2 regions of the Peptococcus simiae genome follow, and region 1 is predicted to be linked to the other one. Evidence: riboswitches for the same ligand, from Rfam matches in the RefSeq annotation. Region 1 holds a riboswitch; the other holds the start of a gene.
What was found. Region 1 has a riboswitch for thiamine pyrophosphate ahead of tenA (thiaminase II). Riboswitches for the same ligand answer to the same signal wherever they lie in the genome.
Positions count from the first base shown of each region.

Region 2: it holds a riboswitch for thiamine pyrophosphate, as region 1 does, so the genes downstream of both, thiW (energy coupling factor transporter S component ThiW) here and tenA (thiaminase II) in region 1, are expected to answer to the same signal.

Region 1 covers NZ_JBJUVG010000001.1:283,157-299,339, reverse strand. The annotation lists partial or broken gene ACKQTC_RS01200 (saccharopine dehydrogenase family protein) at 76-1,278, shown strand; gene nspC (carboxynorspermidine decarboxylase) at 1,278-2,408, shown strand; gene ACKQTC_RS01190 (pyridoxamine 5'-phosphate oxidase family protein) at 2,494-2,973, opposite strand; gene ACKQTC_RS01185 (DUF6508 domain-containing protein) at 3,002-3,415, opposite strand; gene ACKQTC_RS01180 (DODA-type extradiol aromatic ring-opening family dioxygenase) at 3,405-4,208, opposite strand; gene ACKQTC_RS01175 (carboxylesterase family protein) at 4,245-5,549, opposite strand; gene ACKQTC_RS01170 (ZIP family metal transporter) at 5,580-6,344, opposite strand; gene ACKQTC_RS01165 (helix-turn-helix domain-containing protein) at 6,478-6,873, opposite strand; gene tenA (thiaminase II) at 6,999-7,685, opposite strand; TPP riboswitch at 7,737-7,832, opposite strand; gene ACKQTC_RS01155 (CPBP family intramembrane glutamic endopeptidase) at 8,254-9,015, opposite strand; gene srtB (class B sortase) at 9,193-9,930, opposite strand; gene ACKQTC_RS01145 (G5 domain-containing protein) at 9,959-16,183, opposite strand, start outside.
Region 2 covers NZ_JBJUVG010000008.1:19,624-35,806, forward strand. The annotation lists gene brnQ (branched-chain amino acid transport system II carrier protein) at 1-801, shown strand, start outside; gene ACKQTC_RS06250 (aminotransferase-like domain-containing protein) at 894-2,081, shown strand; gene ACKQTC_RS06255 (biotin transporter BioY) at 2,296-2,823, opposite strand; gene ACKQTC_RS06260 (DMT family transporter) at 2,912-3,805, opposite strand; TPP riboswitch at 3,942-4,035, shown strand; gene thiW (energy coupling factor transporter S component ThiW) at 4,088-4,576, shown strand; gene cytX (putative hydroxymethylpyrimidine transporter CytX) at 4,646-5,848, shown strand; gene ACKQTC_RS06275 (hypothetical protein) at 5,954-8,005, opposite strand; gene ACKQTC_RS06280 (ABC transporter ATP-binding protein) at 7,980-8,879, opposite strand; gene ACKQTC_RS06285 (GntR family transcriptional regulator) at 8,866-9,264, opposite strand; gene ACKQTC_RS06290 (HAD family hydrolase) at 9,615-10,271, shown strand; gene ACKQTC_RS06295 (LCP family protein) at 10,336-11,472, shown strand; gene ACKQTC_RS06300 (WecB/TagA/CpsF family glycosyltransferase) at 11,484-12,206, shown strand; gene ACKQTC_RS06305 (ferredoxin) at 12,352-12,543, shown strand; gene ACKQTC_RS06310 (hypothetical protein) at 12,653-14,416, opposite strand; gene ACKQTC_RS06315 (Asp23/Gls24 family envelope stress response protein) at 14,575-15,564, opposite strand; gene ACKQTC_RS06320 (Asp23/Gls24 family envelope stress response protein) at 15,629-16,108, opposite strand; gene ACKQTC_RS06325 (DUF2273 domain-containing protein) at 16,180-16,183, opposite strand, start outside.

The DNA.
Region 1 (16,183 bases):
CCACTGGTGTAGTGGCCTGCCCTTATCGGGTAAGTACTAGGAGAAAGCACCGAACTTGACAAATTTAGGAGGGTTTTTATGGGAAAAGCACTAGTGATTGGCGCCGGTGGCGTCGCTTCTGTAGCTGTGCAAAAGATGGCACAGAATGATGATGTATTTACGGATGTCATGGTCGCCAGCCGCACTGAATCCAAATGTAAAGATATTGTGAGCAGATGCAAGGATACGAAAGCCAAGTTAACCACCGCCCAGGTCGATGCCGACAATGTGGACGAGCTCATCGCCCTCATCAATGACTACCAACCGGACATTGTCGTCAACCTGGCCCTTCCCTACCAAGACCTGTCGATTATGGATGCCTGCCTGGCAACGAAAACCCATTATCTGGATACGGCCAACTACGAACATCCTGACACCGCTAAATTTGAATACAAATGGCAGTGGGCCTACATGGACAAGTTCAAGGAAGCCGGCATTACCGGAATCCTCGGGTCCGGCTTTGATCCCGGGGTCACCTCGGTCTTTGCGGCCTATGCCTTAAAGCACGAATTTGACGAAATCAACTACATCGATATCCTGGACTGCAACGGCGGCGACCATGGCTATCCCTTTGCGACCAACTTCAACCCGGAAATCAACATCCGGGAAGTGAGTGCCAACGGCCGCTACTGGGAAAATGGCGAATGGGTCGAAACCGAGCCGATGGAAATCAAACGGGAATACGACTTTGACCAAGTGGGCAAGAAGGACATGTACCTCCTTTACCATGAAGAATTGGAAAGCCTGGCTAAAAATATCCCCGGCCTCAAACGGATTCGCTTCTTTATGACCTTCGGCGAAAGCTACCTGACCCACTTAAAATGCCTGGAAAATGTCGGCATGACTTCCATTGAACCGATTGAATTCCAGGGCCAGGAAATCATCCCCCTGCAATTTCTACAGGCCGTCTTACCGGACCCGTCATCCCTGGGCCCCCGGACCGTTGGCAAAACCAATATCGGTTGTATCTTCCAGGGCAAGCAAAACGGTAAGGACAAGACCTACTACCTCTACAATGTATGCGACCACCAGGAAGCCTACAAGGAAGTGGGCAGCCAGGCCGTCAGCTACACCACCGGGGTGCCGGCCATGATTGGCGCCATGCTCGTTCTCCAGGGCAAGTGGGAACGGCCCGGGGTCTACACCGTCGATGAATTCGATCCGGATCCCTTCATGGATGCCCTGAATAAGTGGGGCCTCCCCTGGCGGGAAGACTTCTCACCGGAGCTGGTGGACTAATGGGTTTACATCTAAAAGATGTGCCAACCCCCTTCTTTGCCATTGACGAGGAAGCCTTGGCCAAAAACCTGGCCATCCTGGGCCGGGTCCAGGATGAAAGCGGGGCCAAGATTCTCCTGGCCCAAAAGGCCTTCTCCAACTTTGCCCTCTACCCCATGATTGGCCAGGTCCTGGCCGGCACAACGGCCAGCGGCCTCTATGAAGCCCGCCTGGGCCATGAGGAAATGGGCAAGGAGACCCACATCTTTTCCCCGGCTTACCAAGAGCGGGACTTTGATGAGATTTTAAAATACGTCGACCACCTGTCCTTCAACTCTTTTGCCCAGTGGGAGCAGTTTGGCCCCCGGGCCCTGGCTGCCGGCAAGAGCTGCGGTTTACGGATCAACCCGGACCATTCCACCCAGGACGGGGGTATTTACGATCCCTGTGCCCCGGGGTCTCGCCTGGGCATCCTCAAGAAGGAGGTCCTCGGCAAAAACTTGCGGGGGATTGAAGGGCTCCACTTCCACACCCTTTGTGAGCAGGGCTTCGATGCCCTCCAGGAAACCCTGGACGCCTTTCTAGACCAATTCGGCGAGTACCTCCCTCTCATGCGCTGGCTGAACCTGGGCGGTGGCCACCACATTACCCGGGCTGACTATGATGTCGACGCCCTCATCAACTGTGTCCAGGTCCTAAGCCGGACCTATGGGCTACAAATCTACCTGGAACCCGGGGAAGCGGTGGTCTTAAATGCCGGCACCCTGACGGCCAGCGTGGTGGATATCGTTCACAACGAAATCGATATCGCTATCCTGGATACCTCCGCTGCCTGCCATATGCCGGATGTCATCGAAATGCCCTACCGACCCCCCCTGGCCAATAGCGGTAACCCCCATGAGAAAAAGCACACCTACCGGTTGGCCGGCCCGACCTGCCTGGCCGGAGATGTCATCGGGGACTATTCCTTTGATGCCCCCCTCCAACCGGGCGACCGCCTGATTTTTGGGGATATGGCCCTCTACACCATGGTTAAGACCAATACCTTTAACGGAATGCCCCTGCCGACGATTTTATCGGGTAAGCCCTCAGAGGATGATTGGCGGGTCCTGCGGGCATTTGGCTACGAAAACTTTAAAGGCCGGCTCTAAGCCGCCGACCTTACCGGAAAATAATAAAAGCACCGGCCCTGTCTACCGAGAGACAGGGCCGGTGCTTCTTTGCTTTTTAAGTCGGCTAGACCTTTGGCCCCTTGGCCTTGCCGGTAATGGCCCGGACTTCAATCTTAAAGACCCGGGTCCGGGGAAGGGCCGCCGGGTTGTAGGCAAAGCCTTCATCGATATGGTAGCTGTCGATAATGACCTGCAGGGCCCGGGCCTTGGCCTCAGCGTCCAGCAGTTCATAAGCGATGCCCTGACCAATGACCGAGGCATAATACATGGTGCAGTAACCCCGGTCCCGGTCAGCCACCAGGGCATGGTGGGCATCCATTTCAAAGCTTACCGGGGCGCCATCGACCAGGTACCGGTACTTGGTCCCCTCGGTCGCTCCGTGAAGGTATAGGATAAAACGGTCGCCGGTCCATTCCACTCCCGGATTGACCGGGAGCAGGTAGGGGGCCGGGTCCCCATTAAAGGCCAGCACCGCCCGGTCAGCGGCCTGCATAATAGCCAGTAAATCCGCCGGGGCTGTCAGTTCTCGGTCTTTTTTTCGCATGGTCGTCCTCCTTTTTTAGCATAAGGGCCTAGGCCCGGTCCAGGACCTGGAGCCGATCCAACCACCGGCGCAGGCAACCTGTTTCAAAAAAGGTCAGCAGGGCCCCATCGTGGAACTTCTCCGCTTCGATAGCCGCCACGATTAAAGCCATGACCCCTCGGGCGTCCATCCGGTCCAAAGGCGCCTCTTGCATGTCAGCCAGGCCCCACTGGAGGCCATAGGCCTTTAAAATATCGCTAAAGTCACGCAGGCCCAGCAGGGGGTTCTTCTTCTGGAATCGACCGACGGCCTGGACAAAGGCCTTGACCTCATCACTGTAGACCACATGAGCTGTTTCCGTCGGGGCAGCCTCGGTGCCCTCGTTCTGGTCATCGATGACCCAGTGGCCGGCCGGACTCTGGAAGAGCCGGTCCCGGTAGTCGGTAATGGGCTTATAGGTCATACCGGCCTGCCTGGTCTGCTGACTCGGTAAAGAGGTAGGAATCCATGGCCAGGGCGCCCATCCGGTTCTCACGGTTAAAGGCCCGGGCCGGGTCCCCATCTGCCGCCCCCAGGGCCATGATAAAGGGCCGGAAGTGGTCCGGCGTCGGGACGGCATAGGCCGCGTCCGGGTGGCTTTCGTAGTTGAGTAGGGCCTCGATATCCCCCGCTTCCACCGCTTCAGTGATAAAGCCGGCAAAGCGCTCCGTCTGGGGGGTGCCCCCGTCTATATCCCCGCGCACCTGGCGCAGGTTATGGACGATATTCCCGCTGCCCATGATGAGCAGGCCCCGGTCCCGTAAGGGGGCTAATTTACGGCCTAAGTCATAGGCTGCCCGGGGACCGAGCTGGCTATTCACACTCAACTGAACCACCGGGATATCCGCCGCCGGGAACATATGGACCAGGACCGTCCAACTGCCGTGGTCAACCCCCCAGCGGTCATTAAGGGTCACCTCATCACCCAAGACAGCTTGGACCGCCTCGGTAATGGCCAGGTCCCCCTTGGCCGGGTATTCCACCTGGTATAGGGCCTCCGGAAAGCCATACATATCATAAATCTGTTCCGGTTGGGCCGCACTTTGCACATAGTTGGCATTTTTATACCAATGGGCCGATATGGATAGAATCCCCCGAACCGGGCCATCAATGTCTTGTATTTTTTGCCCCACCTGCTTGAGCTTGTCGGTCAGGGGGGAATCTTCTAAAGCAATCATCGGACTGCCATGGCCAATAAAAAGTACAGGCATGCGCATAGCTATTCCGCTCCTCTCTATACTCCTCTGTGCTGCTTACACCCGCTTCACCCGTATACAGCGGGGAATGGTTAAGTTCTGAATCCGGCCGCTCTTGGCAAAGTCTGTCCAAAGACGGCGAATCCGCCGGCCCACCTGGTCGATTTCCCGGGCGGGCTTATTCATCAGGAGGGGGCTTCCCCGGTAGCCGGCCGCCCCAAAGACCAGGGGCATTTCCGCGCAATGGCAGCCGCCGAAAACCGAGCTGTCTTCCCCCCAGCTGCAGGTATAGTGGTAGACCCGGCCGCCGGCCCCGGCGTATTGCCGGGCAAAGGCCCAGGTCCCCTTTTGGAAGATGGCCCGGGACATATAGCGCAGGAGCACTTCGAAAGCCGGCCCCAGAACCGGGGCCTGAACGAGCTTGGGAAACCAGGGGTACTTGGCCAGGTAAATCGAAGGTTCCCGGCTATTGGCCCCAATCAGGAGGTCCACCTCTTTGGCCGCTGCAGCATAGGCCCTATCCAGGTCCCCGCCTGCCGGCAGGGGATCGACCCCCGGCCGGGGCGCGAAGTGCATGTACTTGGCATACCCCCATTCCTTAACAGACCGCTGGGCCTGGCCCTGGGCCTCCCGGAGGTCCTCTCCCCGGGGCCGGCGGGCAAAAGGCCGGAGCATCGCTGCCAGCTGCCCCTCCATCTTTTCCCGTTTCTCCAGGGTCCCGAAGGGGGCACTCTGAATGATAGCCCGCTGAAATAAGCCCGAGGTCCCGGCCACAGCCAGGAGCCGGTGGACCGAGGTCCCTCCGGCCGATTGGCCGAAAATACAGACCGCCTCAGGGTCGCCGCCAAAGCGGTCAATATACCGGTTGACCCATTCCAGGGCTGCCAGCTGGTCTAAAAATCCCGGATGACCGGGACCGCCTGCTTCATCAAAGAGAAAGCCAAAGGCCCCAAGCCGGTAGTTTGCAGCGACCACAATGACCTGGCCCTCTTCAGCCAGGAGGCTGGGGTCATAGGCCCGGTTGGCAATGCCGCCATTGCTAAAGCCGCCCCCGTGAAACCAGACCATGACCGGCAATTTTTCCGGCAGGTCCTCCTGGACCAGGGGCACCGTCACCGTCAGGTAGAGGCAGTCTTCAGCCTGGTCCACTTGGCCATAGTCCACACCAAAAATCAACTGCTCCAGGGCCGCCTTATTTTGCAGGGCATAGGGCGCCGGGACCTGCCGGTCGGCCAGGCCCTCGGCCAAGGTCAAGGGCCTAGGCGGCACAAACCGGTCTGCCCGGGCATAGCGAATGCCCTGAAATTGCACAACTGCCCCCCGGCGCTGTCCCTCTGTAAGCCCTATTTTATCTTTTTCCATGACCTGCTCCTTTGGCCCTGTCCGGCCCACTTAACCCAGTAAAATATCTAAAATCATCATGATAATGAAACCCACCACAATCCCATAGGTTGCCTGGCGTTCATAGCCATTGGCATGGGTTTCCGGAATAATCTCGTCGCTAATGACAAAGAGCATGGCCCCACCGGCCAGGGCTAGGATAAAGCCCACCAGGGGCTGAAAGACCTGAACCAGGCCAAAGCCCATAAAGGCCCCCACCGGTTCAACCAGGCCCGTCGCCAAAGCAATCAGGAAGGCATAGGCGGGCGTATACTTCTCCCGGACCAGAGCCAGGGCCACCGCCATCCCCTCGGGCATATTCTGTAAGCCAATGCCCAGGGCCATGGCCATCCCATTGGCCAGGTTATCTGTCCCAAAGCCAACCCCGGTCGCCAACCCTTCCGGGAAATTATGAATGGTAATGGCAATGACGAAGAGCCAAATCTTCTTCAGGCTCTTGGCATCCCGGCCCTCAATCCGTTTATCCAGCAAGTGCTCATGAGGAGCCAGCTTATCAATCATATCCAAAAGGATGGCTCCGCCCAAAATACCGGCCGAAGTCACCAGCACCGCCTTCACATCCCCACCGCCGTAGTCGATACTCGGCATAATGAGGGAAAAACAGGTCGCTGCCAGCATCACCCCGGCCGCCCCGCCCAATAAGGTATCCAGGGTCCGCTGGGAAACGCTCCGGGTAAAAAATATCGGCAGGGCCCCAAGACCCGTCGCCAAACCCGGCAAAATACAACCTAAAGCAATAATCAGTCCACTCGACATTGCCAACGATCCACTCCTTTTACATATCATTTAGTCAAATATATACCCATCATGACCCCTGCTTATCCAGACCCGGACATAGAAAAAGACAGGTCCTCTAACAGGTCCTGCCTCTTCTTTGCATCTCATCCGGCTAGCCCCGGGACCTTAAAAGGCCTACCCCGGTTGCTGCCAGACCCAGGCCCAGGAGGATAAAGCCTTGGTTACTATCCAAGCGCCCCAGCACCGCTAAAACAGCGACGGCTACCCCCATTGCCAGGCCAACAGCCTGGCTGGCCAAGGTGATGGTCTCACCCATAGATGGGTCTTGATTCGCTACCTCCCGGTCATCCGCCAGCAGGTCACCGGGGCCCAGGTCCAAGGCCTCTGCTATTTTCTGCAAGCCCTCTGCATCCGGATAAGCCCGGCCGGCCTCCCAGCTCGCCAGGGTTTCTTCAGTAATCCCGGTCTTTCCGGCCAGGTCCGCCAGGGTCAGGCCCCTGGCCTGGCGCCGGTCCCCCAGCCCTTCACCGATTGTTCTTTTCTTCATAGCCCACTCCTTTATGCCACGCGAATAGATAAGTCTATCATACCCTCTACCGCTACAGTCATCTATCTATGTGTGGTCAATAAAAGGTAAATAATGGGTATAAAACCGCCTCTCCCTGGTCGGACCTAGTTCAACCCGGGGATCCCTACCGGCCAGGTGGATTGGTTCCAGCACATATCCCAGAATAAATACTCAAAGTAACCGGTTTTCAAAACAATATCCTCTAATTGATCGAGCTCATAGTCAGCCTTGCCCTCAGCAATCCGGTTCATCAGGGCCATGGCATCATCATTCAACTGGGTAAAGTCATCCCCGGCATACATCTGAATCCAGCTGCCATACTTATCCCCCTCCAGGGCCCCCGGGATTGCCGCCAAGGCCCGGCCGATATAGCTATAGCTCCAGGAGCAGGCCAAGAGCGCCGCCGATACATTTTCCACCCCACCGGCCTGGGCCTGGCTCAGCATATAGCTGGTGTAGGCCAGGTTCACCGCCGACGGCTGTGTCGCTAAAAGGTCTGCCTCAGACAGGCCAAAGCTTGCACAGTATTCCCGGTGCAAGTTCATCTCTACAAAGAGCACCCCGTCCAACCCCTTGGCATAGGCCTGCATCATCTCCAAGGACGTCGCCTTTTCTGTGCCAATGGCAAAGAGCCGGGCATACTCCACCAGGTAGACATAATCCTGGGTCAACCAGTGCTTAAACTTCTCTATAGGCAGGGACCCATCCCCCATCCCCTTCACAAAAGGATGGGCCAGGTAGCTCTCCCATAAAGGCTTCACCTTCGGCCAAATACGATCTGTAAACTGCATAAAAAAACCTCCTTGTCATTTCACAAGGAGATTTTATCCGCTTATCTATCCCTTTTTACAGCAACACGTCCCTCCGCCGGCATTACCCGGATCAGGTCATGAGTTCGGCAAAAGCCATCTCAGCATAACGCTCCCCTTGTGTTAACTTAAGTATACCAGGCGCAAAAGGAAATACAAGGGCCAGAGCCCCACCCCCGCGTTTGCGGGAAAAATGTTATCCTAATTAATCAATATAGGATCACCCCTGCGCCTGCAGGAACACTTCTAGTATACCACATAATCGCCCACTAAGCTGCAAAATAAAGACCAAAACCCGGTAAAATCCAGCCTTAATCATAGATAGCCCCGTCTGAAGCCGGTATCATGGTCCCCATAAAAGAGGTCTCTCTTTCAGATGATAGGGGGGCGCGTGCACTCAGCCTAACGGTCTTAGCTTTTCCTATATCGCCGTAGCTTCAGAAAGAGAGGGCTCTTTTTTATATCCCAAATCGCCTGTAAGGCTTGTGTCCTATCCTAAAAGAGGGCCCGGATGTTTACTTGTGGGCCCAGGCCGGACACTTTAGCCAGCCTATCGGTCTTGAGCTTTCCGGCTGACAACTATGCTTAAGCCGGTCAGGGCGACGAGGGCCAGGTAATAGATGGGGCCCTGGTTGAGAACCAATAGGCCTAAGAGGGTATTGGTCAGGCCATGGAGGGCCATGCAGGCCGGGACGGACCGGGTCAGGGTCATGAGGGCCGAGAGCCAGTAGCTGAGGGCCAGGCCCAGGAGGGCGAAGCTAGCGAAGGACATGGTCTGGTGGCTATTGCCTTCGATAAACCAGAGGGGGATATGCCAGCCCACCCAGATGAGGCCAATGACCAAAGGGGCCAGCCAGACAGGCAGGCGGGGCGCCAGGAGGGGCTGGAGGGTACCCCGCCAGCCTAGCTCTTCATTGCCGCCAAAGAGGAGGCCGGCCTGGATAAAGACCAGACCAAAGACAACCAGGGCCCGCCCATCTCTAGGGATGCCCTGGGCCGGGCCGGAGGAAACGACCAGGAAAAAGAGGGACAAGAGGCCGGCAAAGCCGGCTAGGATGGGGAGGGTCCCGGGCCGGTGGCTGGCCAGGAAGTGGCCCAGCCCTTGTAGGGAAAAGCCACCCGGCAGGCAGAGGCAGGCGGCGATGGTCGGGCCAAAGCCCCCTAGGCAAAAGGCCAGCAGGGCCGGCGGATCCTGGGCGGTTAGCGGGCTTATTTTTATAAGCAGGGCCTCGCCCCACCAGGCCAGCCAGCTGATGGCAAAGGTCAGGGCCAGGTAGCGCTTTAGCCGGGCAGGCGGGTTTTTAGTGGTCATGGCTATCCCTCTCTCCTTTAGTTGGCCGATGCTTTATTAAGCTAGGTCCACTATAACATATTTTAAAGCATATTCAAGAGTCCTGTCCCAAATCCATACCGGCCGGCCAACCTTTCCGGCCAAAGAAAAAAGCTCCTGAGCCAGTTTCTCGCTCAGGAGCTTTTTATTGATCGCCCTTTAGGTCACTCTCTGGGCCTGGACCACTAGCCGCTCGGTATCAGAGCAGGTGGACAGGGTCAGGATGGGGTGGCTGGGGTCGGCGGGCAGGTCTTCTTGGATGAGGTTACGCTCGGCAACCCAGTTTCTAAAGGTCTGCCAGTCTGTGAGGCTGTAGTTGGGGGCCCGGTAGGGACTGGCGGGGGAGGCGATGTAGACGGCGACGACTTGGTAGTCTTGCCGGCCTTCCGGGGTGTAGATGTGCACTGTGGGGTGGGCATCGCGGAAGGCTTGGTCCTGGTAGCCTTCCAGGTCGTGGAAGACTTGACCGCTTTGGACGTTATGCCCGTACAGGATGGTGTTTTGATCGGTTAGGTCCGGCTGGTTGGCTTTGTCCATGAAGACTTCGCCAAAGGGGTGATAGGCGCCGGTGTAGCTGTGGTCCAGGTAGTAGGCGTTGTCTTGGCCTTGGACGATGGGGAGGTCTATCTTGGTGCCGGGGATTTGGATCCAACCGATGATATCGGGGTACCTGTCCCTAAGGTCAGCTAAAGTTCGGGCCACGCTTTCAGCCTCTAAGCCGGCCTTTTCTCCCGCCAGGGTCTCCGCCTCTGAAGAGACGGGCAGCTTGGCCTTAAGAACTTCATGTTGACTGGTAAAATCATGGTCAGCCAGATAATAACTGACGATTTTATAGCCGGAGAATAAGATAACCAGGAGGAGGCCGACTTTAATGGCCAACAAGACTTTTTTATGCACCTTGATGCCTCCTTAGTTACCTAAATCTTTATTCGTCCTCTTTTCTTCTAACCCCCAGCAAGGCTAAAAGAGCGGAAGCCGCACCGGCTAAACCGGCATAGGGGAGGACGCCGGGGTCAAAGGTCTTGGGGGCCAGGCTGTCGTCATTGGCCTGGCTGACAGCTGCCGGTTGACCGGGGGCTTGGGGGCCTGCCGGTGCGGGCTGGGCGGGGCTGACGGGGTCATTGCCGCCGGGTTGGACGGGGGTCGGCTTGACCGGATCGGGCGTAACCGGTTTGTCCGGGGTCGGGGGTACCGGCTTATCCGGGGTTTTGCCGCCGGGTTCGCTCGGGTTGGGCTTGACCGGTTTGTCCGGGGTATTGCCGCCGGGTTCGCTTGGGTTGGGCGGTACCGGGTTATCCGGTGTATTGCCGCCGGGTTCGCTCGGGTTGGGCTTGACCGGTTTGTCCGGGGTATTGCCGCCGGGTTCGCTTGGGTCGGGATTGACGGGGGTACTCGGGTCTGTCGTTCCGGGGGTAGAGGGGGTGCTGGGCTTGGTGCTGCCACCGCCGCCCGGATTGGGTCTGGGTGGCATCTTACATAAAGTACCCACCCTGACGATTTTCTTAACCGGTTCCTTGATGGTCTTTCCTTCAATATTTCCGTCTCTTTGAGAGTTTACTACATTAATAGAAATTTCTCTTAGGCCCTCCTCGCCTTCTTGGACGGTTACTATTTCTCCGGCTGCCATTGTGTCGTCTCTTATAACCTCAACTTCGTAGGCAATTTTATCAACGTATTTTACTTGCCCACTTGTCTTAGAACCGACCTTAACCACTCGATTTGTAGGCGCTACATCTGTTTCAGTGACTTCAATCTTGCCGGTTTTGGGGTTAAAGGTACTTGTAATGGTCTTAGTCCCCTTAGCTCCGGCAGTTTTTTCTTCAGTCTTTCCATATTCCATCGTGTCATCAAGTTCATACTCGGTATTAAATGGAATATCGACAGTTTTTTCAACGGCCTTAGTGCCGATTTCGACGATTCTCTTTTGGCCTTCTTCCGTTCTTTCGATGGTCTTCAGATTGCTGGTTGCTTGGTCATAGTAGACTTGAACCGTCGTCTTGCCGGCTTTTCCAGCTTGTTTTTCGACCATAATACCGGAGTCGAGTTGGTCATTGTATTCGAATACCGTTTCAATGGGCTTGTTCACTTCTTTGGTAACTGTTTGGGTACCAATTTCTACTATGCGTTTTTTTGCTGCCTTTGTTTCCCTAGAAGTGGTCGTCATTTCGCCATCTTTTGCACCATTTTTAATCTTTTGGGTGTAGGTTACTTCTTTTGTACCAACCTCACCCTCTTGGATGACATCGATGATGCCGGCAGGTCTTTCTGACACATATCTCACTTCAACTTCAAATGGAATTTCTTCAGTTTCAGTATGACTTACTTGTCCAGTGAAGTCCTTACTTCCCACTTTCACCACTTGAGTGACGGGTTTAGTTTCTGATGTTACGGAAGTTTCTGTTACCTGAGCGTTTTTGATGGTAAACTTCGTTACCTTTTCTCCCTCTTGACCGGGCGTGACGATTTCGTACTTGCCACTTTGCATAGTGGGATCGTACTCAACTTTTACATCAAAGGGGATCTTTTCAGTATGGGTGTAAGTGCCTTCTTTTTGCGCACCAATTCTTACAATCTTCTTGGTCGGTTGAGAATTTGTAACTGTTTCGCCGACAGATTTATCGGTGACCTTGCCATTTACAATGGTTAAAGTCGTGGTAACTTGCGTTTCTCCATTTTTACCAGCTTGTTCTACAACCTCATCTCCCGGCGATAAAGTCTCGTCAAGTTTATATTCCACGTCAAATGGAATAATGCCTTTGTCGACTATTTCATAAGTTCCGGTTAAGTCGCCTTCGCCGATAATGATAACTGCATTTTCAGCTTGTTTAGTGGTCTCCCAAGTTAAGCTGTCAGCATTGGTTATCTTGGAGTTTTCGATGGTAAGCGTAGTCTTCTTGCTACCCTTTACACCTCTCTTTTCATTGCCAGCGGCGTCTGTTTCATACTTCCACTGACCCTTCTTTAGGCTTGGGTCTGTCTTCACTTCAACATCAAATGGAATTTCTTGGACCACTTCGTGCGTTCCATCTGTCTTAGCACCAATTCTTACAATCTTCTTAACCGGTGCCTTTGTTTGAGTGGTAGTGCCCTTTACGGAATCAGTGACTTGACCATTGGTAATAGTGTGGGTTGTTGTCGTGGATTTTTCTCCAAGAACGCCTTCTTGATCTATTTCTTCCACACCTGGTGCAAGATTTGGATCAATCTTGTATTCCACTTCAAAGGGTACTACGTCCTTGTCAGTAGTAGTAAATGTTCCAGTAAAGTGCTTATTACCTACTTTTATAACAGCATTGACCGGTTGCCTTGTAGTAGAAGTTTGAGCAGAACCTTCCACAACCTTGGAGTTCTTAATAGTCCAAGTAGTCGTCTTCGATCCCTTTTCGCCCTTTGTTACTTCCTTATAGGTTCCCGCTTGCATGGTGGGGTCATATTCCACAGTGTATTCAAATGGAATTTCCTCTGTATGGGAGTGAGTGCCGTCGGTCATGGTGCCGACCTTTATGACCTTGTCGATCTTCTGTGTTGTAACAGTTTCATCTGTCACTGTGAAGGATTTTTGCTCACCATTTTCAAACCTTTGCGTAATGGTCTTGGTCTTTTCGCCAGCTTTCCCTTCAGTTTTAACTCTAGTCTCTCCAGCTGCTAGAGTATCGTCAGGCTGAATGATGACATCAAATGGAATAGTTTCTTTGACAGTGTTCGTAAGTTCCCCAGTAAATTTGTGCGTACCTACCTTGACTACTTGGATAGGTTTTGTCACAACTGCTGTTTCACTGGTCTCAATCTGTCCAGTTTCCGGATTGTAGGTGTTTGTAACAGTTGTCACTACCTTACCCGGGGTATAGTCGCCAAGTTCTGCCTTGCCTACGCCTAGAGTTGCATCGTATTCGTATCTGATTTCTACGCCAACTTCACTGCTGGCTTCCTTGTTGTTGGTCACCGGTTTCTTGCCCACTCTTATAATGTGGTCAACTGGAGCCACATTATTTGTCACACTTGTTTGAATGTCACCTTCAGGCGCTCCATTTTTGATGTTTTGCGTGTAGGTTGTCGTCTTCGTTCCCTTTTGTCCTTGTTGTTGAACAACAACCTTTCCTGGTGCAAGTTCAGTATCTTCAATGACTTCTACCTTAAATGGAAGCTCTTCCGTTACATCATGGCTTACTTCTCCAGTAAAGTCCTTAGATCCAACGAGGATTACTGCGTTGACAGGCTCTACTCTTGTTTCTACAGGGTCGCCAACTTTTTGTGAGTTGACGATGGTCCATGTCTTCGTAATGGAACCGTCTGTACCAGAAATATCCTGGCCGCTAGCATCTTTCTTATATTGCCATGTTCCCTTTGGAATAGACGGATCATATCCCACAGTAAACCCATGTTTGATGGGGTCGGTGTCTACAAGAGTGCCTTCTGTCTTTGTACCTACCTTGATTACCTTGTCTACTTTTTCAGTTGTAGTTGTCGTAATCTTTCTTTCTGGAACTGTAATCTTACCTGTTGGCGGGTTCTTAGGGTCAAAATGATCCATCAGCTCTTCGAAAGTCTTTCCATCGTAACTTGCTTCCGTTACATTTCCGTACTGGTCTGTAGTCTTTGTAATCTTAGACGCATCCCAATATCCCTTATTTACCATATAATCAGCAATGGCATTGTAATTAGGAAGATTGTACACACCATTTGTTTCGTCATGGAGCAAGAATTTTTCTTCGCCAATAGTAGTCATCATTTCATCAAGGCTTACTATTTGTGGTGCCTTAACTACAGTTTTTTCAACGCCTACTACACCTTCGGTGACCGTTTGTTTTTGACCAGCTGCTAAAGAATCGTCAAACTGGATGGTGGTATCAAATGGAATTTTATTTTCGTGGGTGTAGTCGTACTTGGTGCCCACACGGACTACCCTGTTCACAGGTGCAGTCGTCGTTTCTGTTGTTGTAGAGATTGTACCAGTTTGTGGGTCTCTCACTGTCTTTACAGTGGCTAGCCCATCAGCACCTTCTACATCTACCACTTCTTCCCCTGCTGCAAGGGTTGGATCGTAGATGATTTCGGTGTCGTGTTTGATATTGACTTCTTGAGTAAGAGGTTTTACCCCCACTTTGACCAGTCTGTCTTGCTTCTCCGTCAGGGTATCTTCAACAACAGTGTATTTAGCATCACCAGGTTCAAAGACGCCATCGACGATAATCCCCTTGACCCCATTTTGAACGGCCTGGATAAATTTAACCTTTTTCTTGCCAACTGTCCCTTCATGGACAACTTGGATGACGCCCATGTCTAAGTTTTCGTCATAGACTTCCTTAGACTCAAAAGGTATGTCCTTTTCATATTCGTGGACTACCTCTGTTTGGTACCTAGGTCTGGCTATAAACTGAGCCCTTACTTCCTCCGTCTTGGCCTCGCCAGTTGTCTTGTCGGTGTAGTTGACGATAACTGGGATGTAGATATTCTCCCCACCGATTATCTTCACATTATCTGGTACCACAGCTGTTACTTGGCCAGTTGTTTCATTGATAGTTACATTTGTCCAAGTATTGCCCCTGTCATCTGTGTATGTTCCTGGTTTTAGTTCATAGGATACGGGGTCATTTTTGTTGGCATTTTGTGGAATCTCTGGTGTGTTTACAAGCCTATCCCCTTGGTAACCAGTCTCTGCGTGGTATTCTGGCTTATTGTTGTCAGAATCTTGCACGACAAAGTGGAACCATTCCCCATCTTCTGATCCATTGGTGTAGGTGTAGTGCATAGGAATGGCTATAAAGTCCCCAGCCTTTGCAGTCTTTGGCGCTGTTACCTTAAAGCTTGAAAGGTCGCCTGGGGTGATTTCTATCTTCCAGCCATCTGCCTCAGCCTTTGCTATAAAGTCTGGGTCAACCTTGCCTGTTACGCGGCCTTCGTTACGGGCCTTGTTCATTTCATCGGCAGTCTTTTCATAGGGGAATACCCCTTCATTTTCTGCCTTGATTTCCATAACCTTGGACTCACCAGGCTTGATGCCCGTCATTTGGTCTGTATCTTTGACTTTTTTAATGTCCCAGTTTTGGTCGTAGTAGCGGGTATCGTCAAGGTTTACAGTGATCGATCCCACCTTGTTGTAGTGGTCGTACCTGGCTATGCCTTGGTTGGCTATGATTACAGTCTCGCCATTGTGGGTGATGGCTGTGGTGCCAGCCCCTGGGTCTGTGTAATACTTGCTGACAAACCCTTGGTCGGAATTGTCCTTGTCTACTAGGGTCTTAAATTCTTCTTCAGTCCTTGGCCTTGCAAAAAACCTGGCCTCTAGGCTTTGGATCCCCTTAAAGATAGGATCATTAAAGATAGAGTTGGGGTTTAGGATTGGCTTGTATTCGCCCTTGGCTGCTGCCTCTGGGTCATTCATAATGGCCCCTTCCGGCATCTTAAAGACTACATCTCCCTCTGTTAGGGTAGCGTTAGGGTCTTGTTTTTGAAGTTCAGCTAAAATCTCCGCCTTATTATCTGGTGTAATAAGGATGGCCTGGGCGTATTTGGAGTCAACTACATAGCCATCAGGGTGGTAAACCTCGCTGGTAATACGGGAGTAGTCATCGATTGTAATTTCTTTTGGATTATCGTGCTCGTCCTTAATTGTAACGGTCTCGCGTAAAAGGTTATCTATCCTGGCCCCTGTCTTTATATACTGGCCCTTGACTGGGACAGTGTTTATAGAGGTATCCCCTGTAACAGAAATAATCGATAAGTTCCTATTTTCATTGGGGTAGGGATTGACTGTGAAATAAGTTGCATAGTTATCATTACCTTCAAAAATCTTAGCATTTGGATTTTCCTGGGTGTATTTTGTAATAAATTCTATTTTCGCATTTTTATTTTCAATCTTATTTAGCTTTTCCAAGAAGTCCTTGTCGACTTCTAGGTAAAATCCAGTTTGCCTACTACTTGTTATCCTTACATGGATACTTCCATTTGGGTTGGCCTCTGTTTTTCCACCTATGATTACTTCAAGGTCACCTGCATTCTCTCCCTCACCTGGTTTAAGAGGGGCGCCTCTCATTGTGGAGGTGGCCCCTACTTCTGTGTAGGTCCTCTGGCCTTTCTCTTTATCTACTTCTATAGTAAGACCTACCTTGGTCTTGTCAGGTGAACCAGGAGAAGGCTCTATAATTGTGGC
Region 2 (16,183 bases), on a different contig from region 1:
GCCTTGGCTGCTACCATGTTCTGCGGGACGGCCTTAGCTTCTATCGTCAGCCGGGGCTATAACACCTTAAAGGACCAGCTGAACCTAACCATTTACTGTGGGATCATCGCTGCCGGTCTCCTGGCCATTGTTTACGGCGGCCTGCTCTATGCCGGTGCTTCCGCTTCCGGCACCATGACCTTCCCGGAAGATGTTACCCGTCCGCAAATGCTGATCCAAATCGTTCAAGAGATCTTCTCCGGCGTGGCCACCAGCTGGGGGCCCATCGGTGCCGGCCTCTTGGCTTTAGCCGTTTCCCTGGCCTGCCTGACCACGGCTGTTGGGCTCGTTACCACCTGTGCCCAGTACTTCAATAAGCTCTCCAATGGTAAATTAAGCTACCGGATGCTGGTCCTAGTCACCACCGGTTTCTCCTTCCTGGTCTCCATCATGGGCGTTACCTGGATCATCAACGCCGCTGTACCGGTCCTCTATTTAATGTACCCGGTCCTGATCGTCCTCTTGATCTTTACCGCCTTTGATAAGTTTATCCCGAACAAAAACGCCTACACCGGCGGCATCATCGGCGCTTTCTTAATTTCTATCATCGACGCCCTGGCGACCTTGCAAGGCGGCTTCGGCTTTGAATCCAGCTTCATTGACAGCTTAGTGGCCTTCAAGAGCCGGATTCCCCTGGACAGCTTCGGCTTAGCCTGGGTCATCCCGGTTATCGTCTTAGCCGTCATCGCCAGCTTCTTACCGCGTAAACGGGTTGACCAGGAAATGACCGAACTGGTTTACTTCGAAGAAGGCACCAAGTAATCACCTAACTGTAGATCGGAAAGAGGCAAAGTCATTTGCCTCTTTTTATAAAAGATACTGTCCGACAGACGATTGAAAGGAGTCTTAACGTTATGGCACTTAAATTTGCAAAGCGCATGGACAACATGAAGGCATCGGAAATTCGTGAACTTTTAGCCCTGACCGCTAAACCGGAAATCATCTCTTTTGCAGGTGGCCTCCCGGCCCCGGAGCTTTTCCCGGTCAAGGAGTGGAAGGAAGCTGTCAATAAGGTCTTAGACGAAAGAGGCCAACAGGCCCTCCAATACGGCCCGACTGAAGGCTATGAACCCCTCCGCAAGCACATCGTCCAACGGATGAACAAGGTTGGCGTGAAAGACGCGAAACCGGACGACTTCCTGATTTTATCCGGGTCCCAACAGGGCTTAGACTTTATGGCCAAGGCCTTTATCGACCCCGGTGACCAAATCATCGTCGAAAGCCCCACCTACCTGGGCGCCTTAAACGCCTTCAAGGCCTATGAACCCTCCTTCCTGGAAGTTGAATTGGACGACAATGGCATGAAGATGGACCAGCTGGAAGACCGGCTCAAAAATAATGACCGGGTGAAATTCATCTACGTTATTTCCGACTTCCAAAATCCCTCCGGCAAAACCTGGACCATGGACCGCCGGGAAAAACTCATCGAATTAGCCAACAAGTATGATGTAGCCATCCTGGAAGACAACCCCTACGGGGAATTACGGTTCGAAGGGGAAATCCAGCCTTCTCTGAAGTCTCTGGATACCGAAGGCCGGGTCGTCTTCATGGGGACCTTCTCCAAGGTCTTCTCCCCCGGGATCCGCTTAGGCTGGTTCTGCGCCGCCCCTGAAATCTTAGACAAGTTCAACAAAATCAAACAGGGCGCCGACCTCCAAACCTCTACCATCTCCCAGATGGAATTAGCCCAGTGGCTGGACGACAATGACCTGGAAGCCCATATCCAGAAGATCATCGACGTCTACGGCAAACGTAAAAATGTCATGGTTGACGCCATGAAGGAATACTTCCCTGAAGGCGTCACCTTCACCAACCCTGAAGGGGGCCTCTTCCTCTGGGTTGAACTGCCGGACTATATGAATGCCCGTGACCTGGCTGTTAAGGCCATTGACAAGAAGGTCGCCTATGTACCGGGCGGTGCCTTCTTCGCTGACAATATCCGCGAAAACTGCTTCCGTTGCAACTACTCCTGCATGGACGAAGAAAAGATCGTCGAAGGGGTTAAGCGGTTGGCAGAAGTCATCAAGGCTGAAATGAAATAAGACCAAGGCCCCTCAAGGACCTAAAATCCCATAGCTAAAAGTCCCTCCTCAATACGAGAAGGGACTTTTTCTTTGTATGTAACCGAACCCGGTAATCGGCAGGTAGACGCCTGGTGACGGACCGCCAGCGGTCGGCATAAAAAAGGCGGGTGAGAAGGATAAGGCCTTCTCACCCGCCTCCTGGCTTATCGATTTTTGGCCGCCGGCCGCCCGCTTACAGGGGCAGGCGCCGACGGATTTGTTGGGCCAGGAAGTAGCCCAGGACAATGCTCAGGACGTCTTTAATGACGAAGGGGGCCACGCACATGAGGACCGCTTCGACCAGGCCATTGCCGGTCAAGAGGATGAATTGGAAGACCCCGGCGGCGTAAAGGACCAAAAGGCCCAAAAAGCCGCTGGCCAGAGCCGGCAGGGGGCCGGCGTCTCTTTTAAGGCCGCAGAATAAGGCAGCCAGCCAGAAGGCCCATAAGAAGCCCCCGGTCGGCCCCAAGAGGGCGGCGGCTCCGGCTTTAAAGTTGGCAAATACCGGGACACCTACAGCCCCTAATAATAAGTAAACCAGGACCGCTATAGCCCCCCGTTTGGCCCCCAGGGTATAGCCGATAAGGGCCAGGGCAAAGGTTTGCAGGGTAATCGGTACCCCTGACGGCATGGGAATCGCCAGTTGGGATAATACAGCCAGTACCGCTGCAAACACAGCTATGAAGGTCATATCTCTTGTTTTTATTTTTTGAGCAGTCATTACCACCCCTCCTTAGTGGCATTAGTATACGCCGGCGGCGGGTCTATTGTCAACCTTTTTATTTTTAATGGTTGACAATAACTTTTATCTACTTGGCCAGGAGGAAGATGGTAGCCATGATACAGGCAAAGCCTAAAATATCCATGTCCGTAAAGACCGTCCCTAAGAAGACCGCCGAGCAAATGGCCGCTGAAAGGGGCTCGGTTGAGGCCAGCATTGAGGCCCGAACCGATCCGACCATGACCAGGCCCTGCATAAAGATGATAAAGGCCCCGATGGTCCCCACCAGGACCAGGACCAGGCAGCCCAGGAAGACGCCCAGGTCCCAGTTAACTGCTGCCTGCCAGGGGTTTTTCATTAGGGACAGGAGGATGCCGGCCAGGACCAGGGCACTCCCGGTGGCGGTGGCATTCCCCCAGCGATGAATCAGGGGCTCAGAGGTGATGAAGTTAATAATGAGCCCCAGGGCGGCCAGGAGGCCCCAAAAGAGGGCCGCCGGCGACAGGGATAGGGAACCGATGGACCCGTGGGTAGCAATAAAGAAGGTCCCGGTGACCGCCAGGATAATGGCGGCCAGCTCCCGGCCCGTCGGCCAGCGCCGGGCGATTAGGCACTGGTAGAGGAGGACCCCGATGGGGCCGGTGTACTGGAGCATGGTGGCCGTCCCGGCATTCGAGGCCTCAATGGCCAGGACATAGGCATACTGGGCCAGGTTCATGCCGATAAAGCCGAAGGCCAGGAGCCGGAGGACGCTGGGCAGGTGCCGCCAAAGGGCAAAAATCCCCAGGCCCTGGCCCTTAAAGGCATAGAGGAGGATAATCCCCCCGCCCAGGAGCATGCGTAGGACAGAAATCCAATCGGCCGAGAGGCCCTTGTGGGCCATGAGGTACTCGGCGGTGGTGCCGGAAATCCCCCAGCAGATACCGCCGATGACGCAGTAAACCGTCCCCATGACCAGGGCTTGCTTGTCACTTGTTCCCATCTGATCCCCTCCTGGGCTCATTTTAGCCACAATTTCAGAGACCGTCAAGCAGGCCACCGGCCCGGGGTCGGTCACTTTCGACCGAGGATTTTGCCATCAGGGCTAGCCTTTAATAGATAAGGTATGCTATACTATACAGCAACACTAGGGGCGTCTTGAGAAAGACTGAGAAAGCACTCTTTGAACCTGATCTGGCTGAGACCAGCGTAGGGAAGTGACATGACTGTTTTTTGAGCGCCTACAGCTTGTAGGCGCTTTTTATTTTAGAAAGGAAGGAAACCGATGAATCGAACAAGGAAATTGGTAACGGCTGGCTTTTTTATTGCCCTGAGTGTGATTTTCAACGCCCTTATTGTCTTTCCCATCGGGGTGGCCAAGGTGGCCCCGGTCCAGCACCTGATGAATGTAATTGCAGCGGTCTGGCTGGGCCCCGGCTATGCCCTGGCCTGTGCCTTTGTCACCTCGGTCATCCGGAATATGACGGGCATGGGGTCCATCTTCGCCTTTCCGGGCAGTATGGTTGGGGCCCTCCTGGCGGGCCTGGCCTACCAGCGGTTCAAAAAAATCAGCCTGACCGTCTGTGGGGAAGTTTTAGGGACGGGCATTCTCGGGGCCATCTTAGCTGGCCTCATCGCTGTGCCCCTCATGGGCAAGGAAATGACCCTCTTCGTCTTTTTGCCCAGCTTTTTTGTCTCCTCCCTCGTGGGAGCGGCCATTGCCGGGGTCCTCTTAAAGGCCCTGGAAAAGCGGGGTTTATTGGATAAAAGGTAGACAAGCGGACTGGTTTTGAACAATTAAAAACAAATGACGACCCTGGTCGTCAAATCAAAGGAGGCTATTATGAGCGACGATACACGTACTTCTGTGACAACAAATGGGATGCTATGGCTGGGGGCCGCCATCGGCATTGCTGAAATTTTTACCGGGACCCTCTTTGCCCCCCTGGGCTGGCAGACGGGGCTCCTGGCCATTGTGCTGGGCCACCTGATTGGGGGCGTCATGCTCTTTTTGGTGGGTCGGATCGGGGCCCAAACGGGCCGGACGGCCATGGAGACCCTAAAGATTGCCTTTGGTGAGAAGGGCGGCTTATTTTTCGCCGTCCTCAATGTCCTCCAGCTCCTCGGCTGGACGGCGGTCATGATTGTCAGCGGGGCCAGTGCCGTCAATGTCCTCTTTGGCCGGCCTGATGCCAGTGTCATTGGGGGCTGTGTCTTTATCGGCCTCCTCATTGCCGCCTGGCTCATGTATGGCCCCCATTCCCTGGGGCGGGTCAATTCCCTGGTGGTCCTGGGTCTGGCCGCCCTCTGTATCTTTTTAAGCTACCGGATTGCGACCACCGATGTGGTCACCAGCCAATCCTTTGAGGCCATCAGCTTTGGGGCCGCTGTAGAGCTGGCCGTGGCCATGCCCCTGTCCTGGCTGCCGGTCATTTCAGACTATACCTCCCGGGCGGAGAAACCGGTCTTGTCCAATACGGTGAGCAATATCAGCTACTTTATCGGGTCCTGCTGGATGTACACCATTGGTATGGGGGCAGCCATCAGCACCGGCTATACGGACTTATCCATGCTCATGCAAATGATGGGCTTTGGGGTGATTGGCCTGGGGATTATCGTCTTCTCCACCGTCACCACCACCTTTTTAGATGCCCGATCGGCAGCCATCAGCTTCCGCAGCATCAATACCAGGATCGCCGAAAAGCCCCTGGCCCTCCTGGGGACGGCCATCGGAACCCTGGTGGCCTGCTTTGTGCCCATGACTTCTTATGAGTCCTTCCTTTACCTGATTGGGTCCTGCTTCACACCCATGGTGGGGATTTTACTGGCCGAGTACTACCTCTTAAACCATAAGGAGGTCCGCCAGGCCATCAGTGGGGTCAACTTCATCATCTGGTGCCTAGGCTTTATCATCTACCGGGTGGTCCTGGGCATGGCCCCGGTCACCGGGATTACCCTACCGGTGGTCCTCTTGATTACCCTCCTCACCTATCTTGTCCACCGGATCCTGGAAAAAGAGGGGCCCGTCAGGGGCCTGTCCCATTAGAGCCTGTCCAACCCTTAAATCGCTATAGACTGACAAAAGAGACGCATCCAACCGGGTGCGTCTCTTTTGTCTTGGTCTATTTTTCATGCCGTCAGGCTGGATTGGTTAGTTTTGACCTTTTTCCAGGCCCTGGGGTTCATGGCCCCGTAAGACATAGAGGACATCGATGAGCCCCCCTCCGTCCAGGGTGTAGGCCTTGTTATAGTCCAGGCCCGGGCCAATGAGGTATTCCGGCACCGTAAAGGGCAAGAGGTCCCGGATGGCAGCCGGGTCAGTGACCTGGAGAACTTCCTCGCCATCGACGGCCTTCCGCAGGGTGAGGCTGCCGGGTTGCAGGCCGGGGTCAGCCAGGTCTTCGGGCCCATCCAGGTGACCGGTAAGGGTCAGCCGGTTTAAGAGGGCCATAAGGGCCTGGTCATCGGCGTAGATGGGGATTTCCATATTGAAGGCAGATTGCTTTTCATAATTGCCCCCGTCTTCCAGCCTAGGTGCAAAGATGAGCTCGGCCACAGGTGGCTCTTGGCGGATGAACTGCCGCCGGGCCGCCAGGTCTTCTTTGAGGGCGGTGATGATTTCGGCCCCGGAGACCGGTTGGCCGCCAACCGGGTTGGTGGTGTAGGTATCCCGGACATTTGGCTCGCCATGGTAGAGGACCTGCTTATATTGGAGACTAAGACTTTCCAGCTTTTTGGGCAGGTCCTCGCTAAAGAGGTCCTTGTAGAGCCGGGCCCGGTAGGCGTCATCGGCGTAGACCGGGGCATAGGCTTCATTTAAGCTGGGCCGGTCCATGGTGTAACGACGGACAATGGTCTGGCCATTGTCAAGTTTCCAGGTCACCTGGCCCCCTTCCAGGGCTTCTTCTGCCAGACGCCCCGCTTGGACCCGGTCGGCATCCTTGGCATAGCCGGCCTGGAGGTTCTTGGCCAGGGTCAGACCCTGGGGTAGGAGCGGCCCGGATAGGCGGACTTCCTGCTTGGGGTTTTCAATAAGGGTCCGGTTGCCGCTGGCATCGGTCACGATCACCTGGCGGACATCTTGATCTTCAGGCAGGTAGTCGTCAAAGCCGAAGATATCCTGGTGGAGGACTTGGAAAATCCCAAAGGAAATCAGGATACAAATCCCGGTGGCGATGAGGCCCCGGTGCAATTGGTGGACATTCCGGTGGAAGAGGAGGCTCAAGATGACGTGGAGGATAACGCCCCCTATAATGAGGCCCACGATAAAGGCCGGGACGGCGTCTTCGGTCATACTGTAGAAGGCGAGACCGGCCAGGAGGGTCCCGGCAACGACCACCAGCCCCTTGACCGGGTACTCGGTCACCGGGTAAATAAAGGTATAGCCGCTCCGTTCAGAGGGCCGGCGCCGGTAGAGGACCAGGGACAGGGCCAGGGCCAGGATAATGACAGCCAGGAGCCAGAGCCGGGTCCCCATGGGCAGGAGGGCAATCCCGCCTTCGCCATAATCCAGGCCAGTCAGGAGGAGGGTAGGTAGGGACCACATGGCCAGCTTATCCAGCCAGTCGACACTGACAAAGGTATCCAGCTCCATCTGCATCCATAAGGTCAGGATCAGGGCCACCGTCGGCAGGCCCAGGTGGAAGAGGGCGGCCATGCCCACATGGCCGACCATGTTGCCGGTCAATTGGCCGGCCAGGAGGGTCACTGCATAGGCGGCCAGGTAAAAGATCAGGGTTTCCAGCATAAAGCGGAGGTGGAGGACCAGGGACATGTCCGGGTAGAAGGCCCGGCAAATGATATAGCTGGCCGCCCCCATAACCAGGAGGACCCCGGCAAAAATCAGGAGGCCGGCGGTGGAATAGAGGACCATCCAGCTGGTCCGCTTGACCGGCAGGGCATGGCGGTAGTCCACCTGGACCCGGTCGTGCTGGTAGGCACTGAAGATAAAGGCAAAGGCCAGGCCCAGCATAACCGCCACCAGCATGCCGGGCAGGTAGAGACCGCCCTCGGTCAGCTGCCGGTAGGCACCCGCCCGGTCAGCCAGCTGGAGGGTCGACCGGATGCTGTAGAGGCTAAAGTAGGCCAGGACCGGACCGGCCAGGAGCATGAAGAGGCCGGATAAGAGACCCAGCCACCAATAAGCCTTCAGATAAAGGCCCAGGCTCCGGCTAAAGCTAAAATGCGACGATTTCGGTGTCATAACCCTGCACCTCCATTTCTGCTATAAAGACTTCTTCCAAGGTCAGGGGGACCTGTTCCAGGTAGAGGGGGTTCAGGGCCCGGACCTGGGCCATAACGGTCGCCAGGTCACCCCGGCAGATAAACTGAACCAGCCGGCCCCTTTGGCTGAACTTGACCAGGTCCAGGGCCTTAAAGGCTTCAGCCCCGAGGGGCTCGTCAAAGGCACACTGGATGTGGTGGAGCTGGTCGGTGAGCTGGCCCATCTCCCGGTCTAGGACCAGCCGGCCCTCATGGAGGAAGGCGATGTGGTCACAAAAGTCCTCCAGTTCCCGAAGGTTGTGGGAGGTGATGATGACCGACCGGTCGCCATCGGCAATGAGGTCAGCCAGGATGCGTTTAACCAGGAGCCGCTTGACCGGGTCCAGGCCGTCAAAGGTTTCGTCACAGAGGATGTAGGGGGTATTGGCGGCCAGGGCCAGGATGATATGGGCCTGGCGCTGCATCCCCTTGGAGAAGGTCGACAGCCGGGCGCTTGGATTGAGCTGAAAGCGCTTGGCCAAGTCCTGGACCTGGGCCAGGTCATAGTTGGGGTAGTACTGGCTGTAGTCCCGGGCCAGGTCATTCAGGCTGGCCCCACCGGGAATATAAAAGGCATCGGGGATAAAGAAGATATTCTCCTTGGCGGTGGGGTTTTCAAAAATATCCGCCTGCTTGTAGAGACAGCGGCCCTCATCTGCCCGGTAGACCCCGGCCAGGAGGCGTAAAAAGGTACTCTTCCCGCTGCCATTAGACCCAATCAGGCCAAAGATGCTGCCCGGCCGGATCTGGCTAGTGACCTTGTTTAGGGCGGTATGGTCACCAAAGGCCTTACTTAACTTGTCAATCTGAATCATCTGCCGCCCTCCTTTCGCTTGTCTGGGCATAAATGCGGGCCAGCTCCCGGCTGGCTTCTTCTTTTGTCACGCCGACTTCTTTGAGCTGGAAACCGGCTTCCTGAAAGCGGACCAGGGCCTCCGGCCGTCGTCGGGCTTGGAGCGCCGCCCGGTCCAGGGCGATAAAGGATCCCCGGCCCGGCAGGGAGTAGATAAAGCCGGATACTTCCATGAGTTGGTAGGCCTTGGCAATGGTATTGGGGTTGATGGCCAGGTCCTTGGCCAGGGACCGCACACTGGGCAGCTGGTCTTCCCGCTTGAGGGCGCCAGCCAGGACCAGGGCTTCAAAGCCGGTCTGGATTTGTTCATAAATCGGGACCCGGCTCCGGTGGTCGATATGAATCATGCCCGTGCCTCCTTTCTTTGGCTTGTCATTCAGCTAGACACTGTTAATGGTGTACTAGTTGTGGTAGTACAGTTATTATACATCCGGCCGGTCCGTCCTGTCAAGAGACAACCAGAGGAAAGGGACCTATATGTAAGCTTAACAAGATGTTATTATTTTCTACACAAGTTTGTTACGATTTCTTAACGCCCATCCCTTATACTAATAACCAAGACGAGGTTTTCTCTCCCTTTCCTCGTTGCACAACAACCAACCATACATTGCAATCCTTGACCGCCGCCATCCCCCTGATGGCGGCGGTCTCCTTATGTGGTAAAATAAGAAAATACATCTTGGACAAGGAGCTTATGATGACAGCCTTATTAATTGATTGTGACGGGACCCTCTGCGATACCCTCTCCATTTGGACCCACCTGGCCGAAGATGACCTCATCGCCCGGGGACTCAAGCCTGAAGCCAGCTTAAAAGAAGATATTGCCCCCTTCAGCATGGCCCAGGCCGCTTACTTTATCTGTAGCCGGTATGGCCTGGGCTGCGGGCCTGAGGCCGTTATTGCCGCCTGGGAGGACCAGCTCAGCCACTTTTACCGGGCAGAGGCCCCGGCCAAGGCCGGCGCCCGGCAGTTTTTGGAAAGGGCCAGCCAGCTTGGCCTGCCGGCCTATTGCGTCACCCTGACCCCTTTGAGCCTGGTCGGCCCCCTCTTGGACCGGACCGGCCTGGCCCCCCTTCTGGCCGGAATCTTTAGCGGCCATGACCTCCGCCTGGGCAAGGACAGCCCGGCCCTCTACAGCTATGCCGCCAAGGCGGCCGGCCGGGCGCCTTCCCAGTGCCTGGTCATTGAGGACTCCCTCTTTGCCCTCCAGGTGGCCATGGATGCCGGTTTCCAGGGCTGGGCCTTTATCGATGACTGGCATGGCCCGGACCAGGCCGAGGCCTTAAAGGCCCAGGCCCAGGCAACCCTCTACCGGTGGCCAGAAGCGGAAGCCTTACTAACCGGCCTAAAATAATGGCCGGGGTTCTTGCAGTGGTCCATGGCCTCTGCTAAACTGATACGGTAAAGGAGGCTTTCCTATGCGAAGCTCAGATGAAACCATCCGCCTGGATCACCATCCGGCGGTTGACGATACCCGCCGCCTGCCCCGGCACCGGTCCCAGGGCGGGCGGCCCCACCGGCAGGGGCCTGCCCCTCGCCGCCAACCGGCCAGACCGGTCCAGCACCGGCCTGTGGCCGGCCAGCCCCCGGTCCAACGGCGGCCGGCCGGTCCCCCACCGGCCCAGCCGACCCCGCCTAAGAAAAACCGCCAAGCCCCACCGGGCTGTGGCTGCCTGGTGACCCTTCTGGTCATTTGCCTGGCCCTGGCCGCGGCCTTCGCCGCCTTTTGGTTTTTCTCCGCCCGGCAGGTGCCGGCCCCCATCGATAGCCTACCGGCCAGCGAGCAGAAGGCCGAGGCCATCCAGCGGGCAGGTAAGAATACCAGCTTTCTCCTGGTCGGCGATGACGAACGGACGGAAGGCGAGCAGGCCCGGAGCGATACCATGCTCTATATGGTCATGCGACCGGTCGATAAAAAAATCAGCCTGGTCTCCCTCCCCCGGGACTCCCTGGTCACCATTCCCGGCCATGGCGAGGACAAGCTCAATGCAGCCTTTGCCTATGGCGGGATAGACCTCCTCTTGCAGACGGTCACCGACCTCATCGGCCCCAAGGCGGACCATACGGTCCTGGTCAACTTCACCGGCTTTGAGAAGATGGTCAATGCCGTCGGCGGGGTCACCATTGATGTCCCCCAAAAGATGTATAAGCCGGAAGAAGGGATTGACCTGGAAGCCGGCCGGCAAAAGCTCAATGGTCATGATGCCCTAGCCTTTGTCCGCTGGCGGGATGATGGCCTGGGGGATATCGGCCGGATGGACCGGCAAAAGGAATTTATGGCGGCCTTTGCCAAGGAGTGCCGGCTGATGTGGCCCTGGCAGGCTGTCCGCCTGGCTTGGGCCCTCCACCAGGCTGTCGACACTGACCTCTCGGTCCTGGACAGCCTGAAGCTGGTGGTGGACATGGCCGGCATGGGGCCGGACGCTGTCCAGGTAGACCATTTCGAACTCAACCCCCAGTACATCAATAATGTGAGTTACGTCCTGTTAGACCCGGCCGACGTCCGCCGCACCATCGAACGGGTCTACTATGGCATTGAAATCAGTTCAATTTAGGAGGATAAGGGATGGAATTATTCGGTATCCGGATTGATTCGGTGACCCGGGCGGAAGCCCTGGATCAGATTATAAGGGCCTGTCAAGACCAGGCCAGCCTGCAGGTCATTACCGCCAACCCGGAAATTGCCCTGGCGGCCAAGGAAGACCCGGCCCTGCGGGACCTGATCAACAGCGCCGGCCTGGTCACCCCTGACGGCAACGGGATCCTGCTGGCGGCCCGGCTCTTAGGCGACCGCCTGCCGGAGCGGGTCACCGGCATCGACCTGGCGGAAGACCTCTGCCGGATCAGTGGCCAAAAGGACCTGGCCCTTTACTTTCTAGGCGGCAAGCCCGGGGTGGCCCAGGCGGCCGCCGACCGGATGGCCCGGCTCTACCCGGGGGTCCGGGTGGTCGGCAGCCGGCATGGTTACTTTAGGGGCCATGAGGAAGAGGTCCTGGCCGATATTAAGGCCGCCCATCCGGATATCCTCCTGGTGGGCCTTGGGGCCCCGGCCCAGGAAAGCTTTATCCGCCGCTGGCAAAAAGACCTGGCTGTGCCGGTGGCGATCGGGGTCGGGGGGTCCTTTGACGTCATGAGCGGGCAGATCCGCCGGGCCCCGGACCTGGTCCAAAGGCTCCGGCTGGAATGGGCCTGGCGGATTTTTTCCGATTGGCGCCGCCTGCCCCGGCTCCTGAATTTGGTCCGCTTTGTCGGGGCCGTCTGCCGGGAGAAGGTCCACCGGCGCCGGTAAGCGAGGCTGCCTATATATTTTTCTTATGATAGGCATTTTGCCCCTTTTTGGCTGCTTTTTGCCTTGAATTGGCCTTTTATCTATAGTACACTTTGAGTGGTGAGATACGACACAATATTTGTATTTTTAAAGGAGAGATAGAGTTATGTGGTTAATGGTAGATCAAGATGCATGCTTAGGTTGCGCTTCCTGCGAAGCAGTTGCTCCGGAAATTTTCAGCATGAACGCTGACGGTAAAGCTGAAGCTTTAAACGAAGTGACCGAAGATCAAAAAGCAACGGCTCAAGAAGCCATCGACATTTGCCCGGTTTCCTGCATCAGCTGGGACGAAGAATAATTTATTGTTAGGGCCCCTTAGGGGGCCTATTTTTTTATGCCTGGACGAACCGGATACCAGAAAAGCCACCTGCGCGCGCAGGTGGCTTTTCTTTATCATTTGAAGGTCCTCATTCTTTATCCTTATCTTTGGCCTTTTTCTCGGCCCGCTGGTCTTTTTGCTTGTCCGGGGCCTGGCTCTGATACCGGTCATTAAAGTCTTCCCTGACCATAATATCGACCACTTCCACATGGCAGGTATGGACGCTGAGACCGGCCTGGTCTTGGAGGGCGGCGTCCAGGCTGTCTGACAGGGCCCGGAAAACTTCCTTACCCTTGGCCCCATAGGCGAGGACTGCCTGGAGGTTCAGGTCAACCTGGCCGGCTGCCTGACCGGCCTCACTGCTAGCCATGTGCCCGTCTAGGGCCAGGAGCCCGTCAATATCTGCAACGGCCTGGGCAAAGACCTTCTGCAGGGCCTCCCGGCTCAGGGAGAAGGTCCGAGACTGGCCTTGGCCCTGGTCGCCGGCCGGCTGGCCAGCAGCCGGGGCACTTACCTGGGCGGGTTGAGCCGGCTGGGCTTGTTGCGCCTGTTGGGCCTCTTGGTCAGCTTGAGGCTGCTGGGCGCTCTGGGCGGTCGGGCCCTGGTAGTTGATGGCGCAGTAGCCGTCATCGCCGCCGGTGCCATAGTAGCAGTCGTAGGCGTTGGCGCCGTAGTCGCCGTCGGCATGGGCCGGGGCCCGGTGGGGGGCTTCCTGGAACATGCCGGGCCCTTGGGGGCCGGCCGGGCCGGCTTGGCCGAACTGCCAGTCGCAGTAGCCATCGTCCTGGCCGGTGCCGTAGTAGCAGTCATAGGCATTGCCCTGGTAGTCGCCGGTATAGGTCATGGGGGCCTTGGGCCCTTGGGCCTGTTGACCAGCTTGAGGCTGCCGGCCGCTCTGGGCGGTCGGGCCCTGGTAGTTGATGGCGCAGTAGCCGTCATCGCCGCCGGTGCCATAGTAGCAGTCGTAGGCGTTGGCGCCGTAGTCGCCGTCGGCATGGGCCGGGGCCCGGTGGGGGGCTTCCTGGAACATGCCGGGCCCTTGGGGGCCGGCCGGGCCGGCTTGGCCAAACTGCCAGTCGCAGTAGCCATCGTCCTGGCCGGTGCCGTAGTAGCAGTCATAGGCATTGCCCTGGTAGTCGCCGGTATAGGTCATGGGCGCCTTGGGCCCTTGGGCCTGGTAGCCAGCTTGGGCCGGCTGGCCGCTCTGGGCGGTCGGGCCCTGGTAGTGGATAGCGCAGTAACCGTCATCGCCGCCGGTGCCATAGTAGCAGTCGTAGGCGTTGACGCCGTAGTCGCCGTCGGCATGGGCCGGGGCCCGGTGGGGGGCTTCCTGGAACATACCGGGCCCTTGCGGACCGGCCGGGCCGGCTTGGCCGAACTGCCAATCGCAGTAGCCATCGTCCTGGCCGGTGCCGTAGTAGCAGTCATAGGCATTGCCCTGGTAGTCGCCGGTGTAGGTCATGGGCGCTTTAGGGACCTGGGAACTGCCCTGGCCCGGCTGGACATACCGGTCATAGGGGGCAGTGGCCCCGGTATACTCCCGGCCGTAGGCGCTGGCATAGTCACCATAGCGGACCGGGATCTGCCGGCTGGTTTCCAGGCTGCCCCGGCGGAGGCCGGTCGGCCCTTGGGGGACATTTTGCTGGCCCTGGCGCCCATGCTCGCCGCCGCGGGTCCGATGGACCAGGGGCGGGACGCTATCGCCGGAGACGTAGGCATCATAGGGGTTGTGGCCATAGTCGGCGGCATAGTCCTTGCTGCTCACCGGGCCTCTGGCGGTCTGGCCCTGGTGGCTGGAAAAATCGTAGTAGGGGCGTTTATTCTTCTTATTTTGCTTTTTCTTTTTACTCAATGAAAGCACGTCCTTTCATATGGAGAAGCCGGTGGGTTCATATATGTCATGTACCCGGAAGGCCCCCGGTTTAATAGGCGCCGGGACCTGGGCAAGATTGTTTGAAAGCGAACCATGAACGATAAAAAGCGCCCCTAAGGGCGCTCATGTGTATAAGCTTAGAAGTTGCCGCGATAACCGCCTTGGGGAGCCGGACGGCCATAGCCCTGTTGATAGCCTTGTTGAGGGCCGTTGTAGCCACGGTTGTTCCGGTAGGATTGGTCACGACGATCGTTGTATTCGTCTTCATACCGGTTGATGAACCGTTGGCCGGCCTGGTCATAGGTGTTGAACCGGCTTTGAGCAGCCTGTTCAAATTCTTCCCGGGTCATGACATCGGTGACTTCTACGTTTAATTCAACGAGTTCTAAGCCGGTCATGACAGCCAATTGACGGCCGATGTGTTCACGCAGTTTTTTGAAGATTTCCGGTGCCGGCGCGCCATATTCCAGGATGGCCTTGAGGTCAACGACCACTTGCTCGCCACCGATTTCTACACTAACGCCTTCCTTGGGGTCAGCGCCGCTGTTGCCATCATCAATGTTATTCATGATGCTGCCGGCTAGGCCGCTGATGATGTTGCCCTTGAGAGCCATAACACCTTTGATTTCGCGGGCGGCAATCCCGGCAATTTTTTCGATAACGCTATCAGCGAAAACGAAGCTGTCTTCATGGGGACGTTCGTCAACGTCAGCGGTTGCTTCTTCGTATTTTTCAGTGACAAAGTCTTTGCCCTGGGCAGCCTTTTCCTTGATGGCATCCTTGGCGTCACCGGCTTTTTCCTTGACGGTTTCAGCGGCATTGCCGGCCTTTTCTTTAGCGGATTCGGCAGCGTCGCCAGCCTTATCGGACAGGTCTTTGTCGTCTCTCTTACGGCCGTAGGCATTGGGTTTATGGTTGGGATTGCCGCCTTCTTTATTGGCAATCGGCGTCCCTTGGGCCTGCGGCGCCAGTTTCGGGTCTGCCGGTTCATTGAGTTCGCAAGAACCACCGGGGGGAATTAAGGGGTTATTACCTTCGCCATCGCCATTGCAGCCGCCTTTGATATCCGTTTTAGCGCGGAGGGCGTCCATTTCTTTTTGAGATTGTTTTTGTTTTTTATCAGCCATTTCTGGGCTCCTTTCTTCACGTTAACCGTTGATCTGTGGATCAGGTAAGACCCGCAAGTGGTGTTTAATATCCTTGAGGAAGACCAGCTTGGCGGTAGTTGTTTTCCTGACGATTGTCGCGGTTTTGCTTTTCGTATTCTTTTTGGGTCATGACATCAACGACACGGACATTTAATTCACGGAGTTTCAGGCCGGTCATTTGGAAGAGTTGAGCCCGGACCCGTTCTTTCATTTCAGCAAAGATATCCGGGGCGGAAGCGCCGAATTCTAAGATAAGCTTAACATCTACGGTGACGTCTCTTTCATTGACATCTGCAGAAATCCCCTTGGTCACGTTCGGGCCGGAGGTGAAGTTTTCGGCAATGCCGCTCATGAAGTTGCCCTTCATGTCTAAGATACCGGGGATTTCACGGGCCGTAATCCCGGCGATTTTTTCAATGACGGAGTCGTCAAAGGAAAGGGTGTCGGTATAGGTTTGCCCTTCAATTTCATCTTTATTGTAGGCATCCGGTAAGTTGGCTGCGTTTTTGTTTTGTTCAGACATAATTGGCCTCCTTTTAGGCATTTGATTGTTTATTTTTACTTGGAAAAGACTTGCTTGGATTTTTTGCGTCTTTAT